DNA from 3 places in the Paenibacillus sp. 102 genome. Region 2 is predicted to be linked to each of the others. Evidence: predicted binding sites of a transcription regulator. Region 2 holds the regulator's gene; each other region holds the start of a gene.

Region 1 (2,280 bases), 970 kb from region 2:
TCCATTTTGCTTCTCATAAAGGTCACGATTTCATTTCCAAGATCCCACGATTCTTTATCTTCCCCGTGGTGTTTGCCTGTTAAAACAACTAAACATTCTGCAAGACCGATAAAACCAATACTTAACGTTCCTTGTTTTAAAATTTCAGCAACGGAATCTTCAGGATGCAATTTTTCTCCGTCACGCCATACTCCTTGTGAATATAAAAAGTGAAAATCTCTTGCCTTTTTCGTACATTGGTAAGCAAATCTTTCTAATAGTTGACCAATGCCAAGATCCACATAATAATTTAAAGCTTCAAAAAATGCTTCTTTTGAACCGCTAATCAATGCTAATTTCACGAGGTTAATAGAAGTAAACGATAAATTCCCTCTTCCAATTGCAGTCTCTTCTCCATGAATATTGGACATAACACGCGTACGACAGCCCATATAACATACTTCGCTTTCTGGACGACCATCATAGTGCATAGCATTAAACGATGCATCTAAAAATGAAAAATTCGGGAACAACCGCTCAGCTGTCGTTTCCAATGCCAATTCAAATAAATCATAGTTCGGATCACTCTCTTCAAAGTTGACACCTTTTTTCAGCTTAAAAATTTGAATTGGGAAAATAGGTGTCTCCCCTTTTCCTAATCCTGCTTGCGTCGCTCGTAATAATTGTCTAATTAACATGCGTCCTTCTTTTGATGTATCCGTTCCGTAGTTAATGGAAATAAATGGAACTTGTCCACCACCTCTACTATGCATGCTATTGGAATTATGAATAAATGCTTCACAAGCTTGATACGTATCATTCTCTGTTTCTTTCCATGCAAAATCTTCTACTTGTTCTTTTGTTAACGGATACGTCCCTAATCTCTTCTTATTTCTCTCAAATGTTTTTCTCACATACGGTGCTAAATCAATGTCAAATAACGCAAATGATTGCCCGCCGTGCTGCATATTTTGATTCGCTTGAAAAATAATCGAAGAAAGTGCCAATGCACTCTTAATATCCTGAGGTTGTCTCATATGTCCATGCCCAGTATGAAATCCTTTCTCAAGCATTTGTGCTAAAGGAATTTGCGAACACGTTGTCGTACCTGTCGCATAAAAATCTAAATCATGTGGGTATAATATATTTTGACTGATTGCTTTTTTCACTTGTTCAGAAAGTAACTGTTCCATTGCATAATATTTTGCGCTCTCAGATGCGAATGTTCCCATCATCCCCATAGGAGACCGTCCATCAACATTTGCATTTTCTTGCATTAAATCTTGCTCATTCCCATGGACAATTGTTTCAAACATCTTCACCAATTCTTCTTCACGTGCACTTTGTTTCATCATTTCCAAAACCTCCAACAACATCTTGTTAATCTACTAACAAAATGATACAACATATAGTCTTAATCAATCTGTGAGAAATGTAACATTCCTGTGAAAGTTTTTTAAAGAAACTTTGAATTTTTCATTTACAAAAAAGAAATGTGCTCTTTACAAATGTATGGTACAATGTATGGGAAAAACTCTTTTTACCCTTTATCAACACATTTGAATAAAGGAGACTGAACTTATGCTTATTACATATCTTTTATTTGTCGTTGCCTATTTACTTGGCTCGATTCCATTTGCACTTGTTGTTGGAAAAGTTGGTTACGGAATCGACATTCGCGAGCATGGTAGCGGTAATTTAGGAGGAACGAATACATTTCGGACGCTAGGGAAAAAAGCAGGTTTTATCGTTACAATTGCTGACATTTTAAAGGGAACGTTAGCGACAGCACTTCCGTTAATTTTCGCTTTAGATATCCATCCCCTTTGGTTTGGATTAGCTGCAGTTCTTGGACATGTATATCCAATTTTCGCAAAATTCCGCGGCGGAAAAGCAGTTGCAACTTCTGCTGGAGTACTCTTATGCTACGCTCCAATTATTTTTGCAATATTAGCCGTTGTCTTTTTCACCCTGCTATTTACAACGAGATACGTATCGCTTTCTTCTATGGTAACGGCTGTTGTTGCTGTTATCGCATCAATTATTGACGGGGATAAAATCTTCATTGTTGCGATGTGTTTATTAGCTGGTATGGTTATTTATAGACACCGTGCAAATATTGGACGAATTATAAATAAAACTGAACCGAAAGCAAATTTAACAAAGAAACAAAAGTAAGGTTGTGACCCACATAACGCAAAAAGAAAACGCAAAGCATATTAATAGCGTCTTTTTGCGTTATTTTTTATACTAAAGAAAAAGCAACATAACTTGGAGGAACTATACATGAATCTTTCCGTA
Region 2 (2,280 bases):
GCAGTCCCCTTCTCATTTCCAGGCATCATTGTTGTCTTCGGAATACGAAGCTCCTCTTGCGCATGTTCAAATTGACTTGGGTTAAATGAACCAAATACATCATTAAAAGAATGTGTAACATTTTCATACGAAGTAAAGTCGAACTCTTCTTCTAAGAAGTATTGCTTGACTTGATTATATTTCGCCCGGCTTAATCTGTTGTACAAGAAAATACTTAAAACAATATCATCAAAAAATTGTTTTGGAGATAGCGGTGGCTGCAATTCGTATATAAACATTCGAATATCTTTTTCTTTTTTTATATATACGTTTAAAAGCCCAATCGCTTCTAATTTCACCCGTTCTTCATATACTTCAGGAAGCTGCATTTGCATTGTCACCATAAGGGAGTGATGTGTATTCTCTTTTCCAAATACACGATCCTGCTCTAGCTCTCCCCACAGCGTCATGTATAAGCTAAAAGCCTTGCTACCCACTAGTGGTTGATATAACATTGTTAATACCTTACGATCGTAATTATGTAGCAATCCTTTTGCACTTACTTTATAACGATCGATCGGCAACAGCTCCATCCATGACTGTTTTTCCATTCCCTGCAATTCCTTTCTTTTGTCCATTCTACGTATATAACTTATTAGTAAAAAAGAGCTAATAGCTTACGCTTCTAGCTCTTTTTCACGTAATTTGCGGGTTCAATTCTTCCACCAACTCCAAAAGAAATGAAGCGAAAAGACAGCCACCGCGAATCAGAGTTTTATCCCGCATTAACGGGCAGTAAGATCCCCGCCTCAAGATTCAGAGAGAAACAAGGAAGATAGGTGGGGAATCAACTGCCTGTAAAAGCCCGATTGGTGAGGGCTGGAGAATCCCCCCACTGATTAAAGTTTCACTTTATCTTATTCTCTTTCTTTTTGCAGTATATCTTTTAATTCTTCGATGAATACATTTAAATCTTTAAATTGACGGTATACAGAAGCAAATCTTACATAAGCAACATCGTCAATATCTCGAAGTGCTTCCATTACGATTTCACCGATCATATCACTTTTCACTTCTGATATTCCTAAATTACGAAGCTCACGCTCTACGTTTTGCGTTACTTCTTCTAATTGTTTTAATGATACAGGTCTTTTTTCACACGCTTTAATTAATCCACGCAAAATCTTTTCTTTATTAAACTCTTCTCGTGTTCCCTCTTTTTTGACAACAATAAGAGGTGGTTCTTCTACTCGTTCAAATGTCGTAAATCGATTTAAACAACTTTCACACTCTCTTCTTCTTCGAATGGAGCGCCCCTCATCTACCGGACGTGAATCCAATACTCTTGTACCATTATGAAAACAGGTTGGACAACGCAACTCATTCACTCCCTTCCAATTTAATCTTCATTCTTCTCACTTCACCTACATGTGAAAATATATATACAATATTATATAACCTATTTGTCTACGCTTACTACTTATCAATACTTCAATTTATATAAACTAAAAAAGAGGTGCATTATACACCTCTTTACATTTTAAATCAATTATGTTCTTTTTTAAAGAGCTTTTGTTTCTCTATGCTTAATTTCGAAGCTACCTGTGCCTCGAGGAAGCTCGATGCTCTCTCTCGTTTTTGCATTTAAACCTTCTGCAATATATTCTGCAGCAACATTTGGATCAATACGATCCCCACAAGTATAAACATCAATACTTGCATAGCCGTGTTCTGGAAAGCTATGAATTGTTAAATGTGATTCCGAAATGATTACAACTCCACTTACACCCTGTGGTGCAAATTTATGAAAAGCAACCTCACGTACTTCAGCACCAGCTCTTAGTGCTGCATCCACAAATAATTGTTCAATAAACGGCATGTCGTTAAGCTTGTCGAAATCGCAATCCCAAAGTTCAGCGATTACGTGACGACCCATCGTGTCCATAGTATCCATTCTACAGTTCCCCCTCATAAAAATTTAATCTAACTGTTCGAATTGAAAACTAATTTGCAATTTGGCTTGCTCTACTACCACGGGGGAAAGTTAGTCCAGAGAGGTCCTAACCCTTTAAGTAGTAACTACGTACCTCAGCTCTTAAGTTTACGAGTGTTAGTATACTTTGTTTATTTTCATTTTGCAACAACAGTTTTTTCGATTTTTTGTCATATTTTCTTCTTTACTTTTCCCAAAGAAAAATAATTGATTCACAAATACAGTAATCACAATGGTTTCTCCTATGTACCACCCATCAAGATATACTGATATAATTTTTTCCTTTTTCAGAAAAAAACATAAAAAAA
Region 3 (2,280 bases), on a different contig from region 2:
AGAGACTGAATACGGCTCTTCTCGTCGGCATTTATTTTTTTTGTATCGAGGAATTCTATAATATCCCAATGGAAAATGTTTAAATATACTGCTCCGGCACCTTTTCTTTGCATATTGTTACTCCATACCTTTAAAACGTATGGGGGATAGTCATTTCTGCTATCCTCTCTATATCGCTATAGAGTTCAGACCATATCTTCTTCTCACCTACAACCTTGGTTTGAGAAGCCAGGTTCGAGCTATATAGTCACCTACATAGCCACTTGGTCGTTGGACCTTCTCCCTATCTAATAGACTTAGGAGCTCGGCTGCTGATTTCCTGCAATCTTGGATTTTTAGGGGGCGCTACGTAATTTCTTCGTAGTATCCTGCCTCGATATACTCAGGCGTTCCAGCAATTGACCCGGTTTTATAGTTGAGCCATAAGTTAACCCAACTGATTCGCATATGAAAACGAATCTTCAAGCAATTTCATAACTGGTACAACACCGCTTGCAGCGTTATCAATGCCTTTAATTTGCTCACCGCGTGCGCGTAGTTTGGACAAGTTTAAAGCTACTCCTCCGCCAATTTTCGATAACTGCATCGCCGTATTAATATTAAATCCAATCGAATTTAAGCTATCATCCATCTCTAACAAGAAACAAGACACCATTTCTCCTCTTCTGCTTCTTCCCGCATTCAAAAAGGTTGGTGTCGCTGGTTGGTAGTTTTGTTTTACAATCATGCTTGCAAATTGTTTTGCTTTGTTAACATCGCCGCGTCCTAAGTATAGTGACACAATTGCTACACGATCTTCGTAGCTTTCTAAGTATTGTTTTTGATCATTTGTTTTTAACGCATAATCCTTATAAAACTTAGATGCCGCCATATAAGATTGGAACTCGAAGTTTTCACCGTATGCAACGTTATATACTTCCTCTACTTCCTCCAACTTATACTCGTCCAGAACGTTGTAATAGTAGTCATGTTCATTCATGTACTCAATTCGCTCTGCCACGCTCTCAAAATGAACGGTATTCGCTCTCGCTTCTTCCATAAAGACTTCTAATGCTTCTTTATCCTTATGAAGCTGATAGAAACCGTCTTGCATTTGCGTGATTTCATTATTCAGTTCAATGTGTCGCAATCTCCCGCACCCTTTCTTTAAAATATTCTACATCTTTATTTGTTCCAGATAACTCGAATTTTGATACAATAGGTACTTCGTATCTGGTTGAGATTTTATCTGCACTTGCTCCGAACATATCTCCCCAGTTGCGATTGCCACTTGCAGATACGCCTTTTAAATTTGCATTATTGCGCTCTAAAAATTCTAAAACACGTTCCGGCACATTTCCAAAACCTGTTGTATACGTAATAAGAACAAAATCTTCGTCTAATACTAGATTCTCATTAATTTGAACGGCCGGCATATTTAATTTGTGGATGAAACGCTTCACGTTTCCTGTCATAGAATCATATGCAACCAACATTTCCGACCCTCCCCTTCTTTCTTTAATATCTAGATGTCGTTTCATGATTTCCCTATATATTGTATTACGTTTCAAAACAAGACACAAGATATATGTATAAATTCTTTCTTTTTTTAACTTTTACTTTTCGACATAGCATGTCGTTTTTTTTCAATACAAAGACTATGAAACAACATTCTAAAACTCATGTCAATAAAGTGCTTTTCAAAAAAGTTGTCAACGAATTTAACCATTTTCACAAAAATGTTACCAATATTTTTTGTAAAAAAACGATAAATGCTGGAGAAACTTATTTCTCCAGCATCACACAAAAAAGAACAGACTTTAAATTGTAATCTGTTCGAAACCGGTTACACATTATTTAAATCACACAAGCGAGGAATTCTCCCCTTGTGGATGAAACATTTATTATATCGAATACATATACTTTCTTTTTTGTTACACAATAAAAAATATCACTATAATGAAAAGGAAATTTATTATGGCACACCAATTTATTCGTTAGTGTGATAAGAATTTCAAAAAACTGTACACAAAGCATCAATCATTCGCAATGTTCAATACGTAAAATATCCTTTATAAATAAATGATGAAAATTTTCATCTCTATCTTGCATGGTAAACACTGGTGCTTCTTCATCAAAATATACAACCATTCCCTCTACATATTGATTCATATGCTGAAATTTCACAGTTGCTCGAATTTTGGTTTCTTGCTCATATGCTACTTTCAATTTTTCTATAACTTCTTTTGTACGTTTTCGTTTCTCGGGAAACATAACCATTCCTACAAATCGTTTTCCTGT

Evidence for each region. Region 2 encodes NrdR, which represses ribonucleotide reductase genes. Its sites were predicted from a motif close to AACACNATATATNGTGTT; they were not measured.
Region 1: AAIE21_RS00570 (anaerobic ribonucleoside triphosphate reductase) is a predicted target of NrdR. The motif match lies at 1,378-1,395, and genes of this name have one in related genera.
Region 3: nrdI (class Ib ribonucleoside-diphosphate reductase assembly flavoprotein NrdI) is a predicted target of NrdR. The motif match lies at 1,524-1,541, and genes of this name have one in related genera.

The regions. Positions count from the first base shown of each region.
Region 1 covers NZ_JBCGHT010000001.1:111,719-113,998, forward strand. Annotated here, with positions in the region: gene AAIE21_RS00570 (anaerobic ribonucleoside triphosphate reductase) at 1-1,334, opposite strand, end outside; gene plsY (glycerol-3-phosphate 1-O-acyltransferase PlsY) at 1,561-2,157, shown strand; gene AAIE21_RS00580 (HesB/YadR/YfhF family protein) at 2,266-2,280, shown strand, end outside.
Region 2 covers NZ_JBCGHT010000001.1:1,083,971-1,086,250, forward strand. Annotated here, with positions in the region: gene AAIE21_RS05715 (replication initiation and membrane attachment family protein) at 1-590, opposite strand, end outside; gene nrdR (transcriptional regulator NrdR) at 897-1,358, opposite strand; gene speD (adenosylmethionine decarboxylase) at 1,541-1,924, opposite strand.
Region 3 covers NZ_JBCGHT010000002.1:415,236-417,515, forward strand. Annotated here, with positions in the region: partial or broken gene AAIE21_RS08080 (ribonucleotide-diphosphate reductase subunit alpha) at 1-116, opposite strand, end outside; partial or broken gene AAIE21_RS08085 (ribonucleotide reductase N-terminal alpha domain-containing protein) at 431-1,129, opposite strand; gene nrdI (class Ib ribonucleoside-diphosphate reductase assembly flavoprotein NrdI) at 1,116-1,475, opposite strand; gene AAIE21_RS08095 (hypothetical protein) at 2,020-2,280, opposite strand, start outside.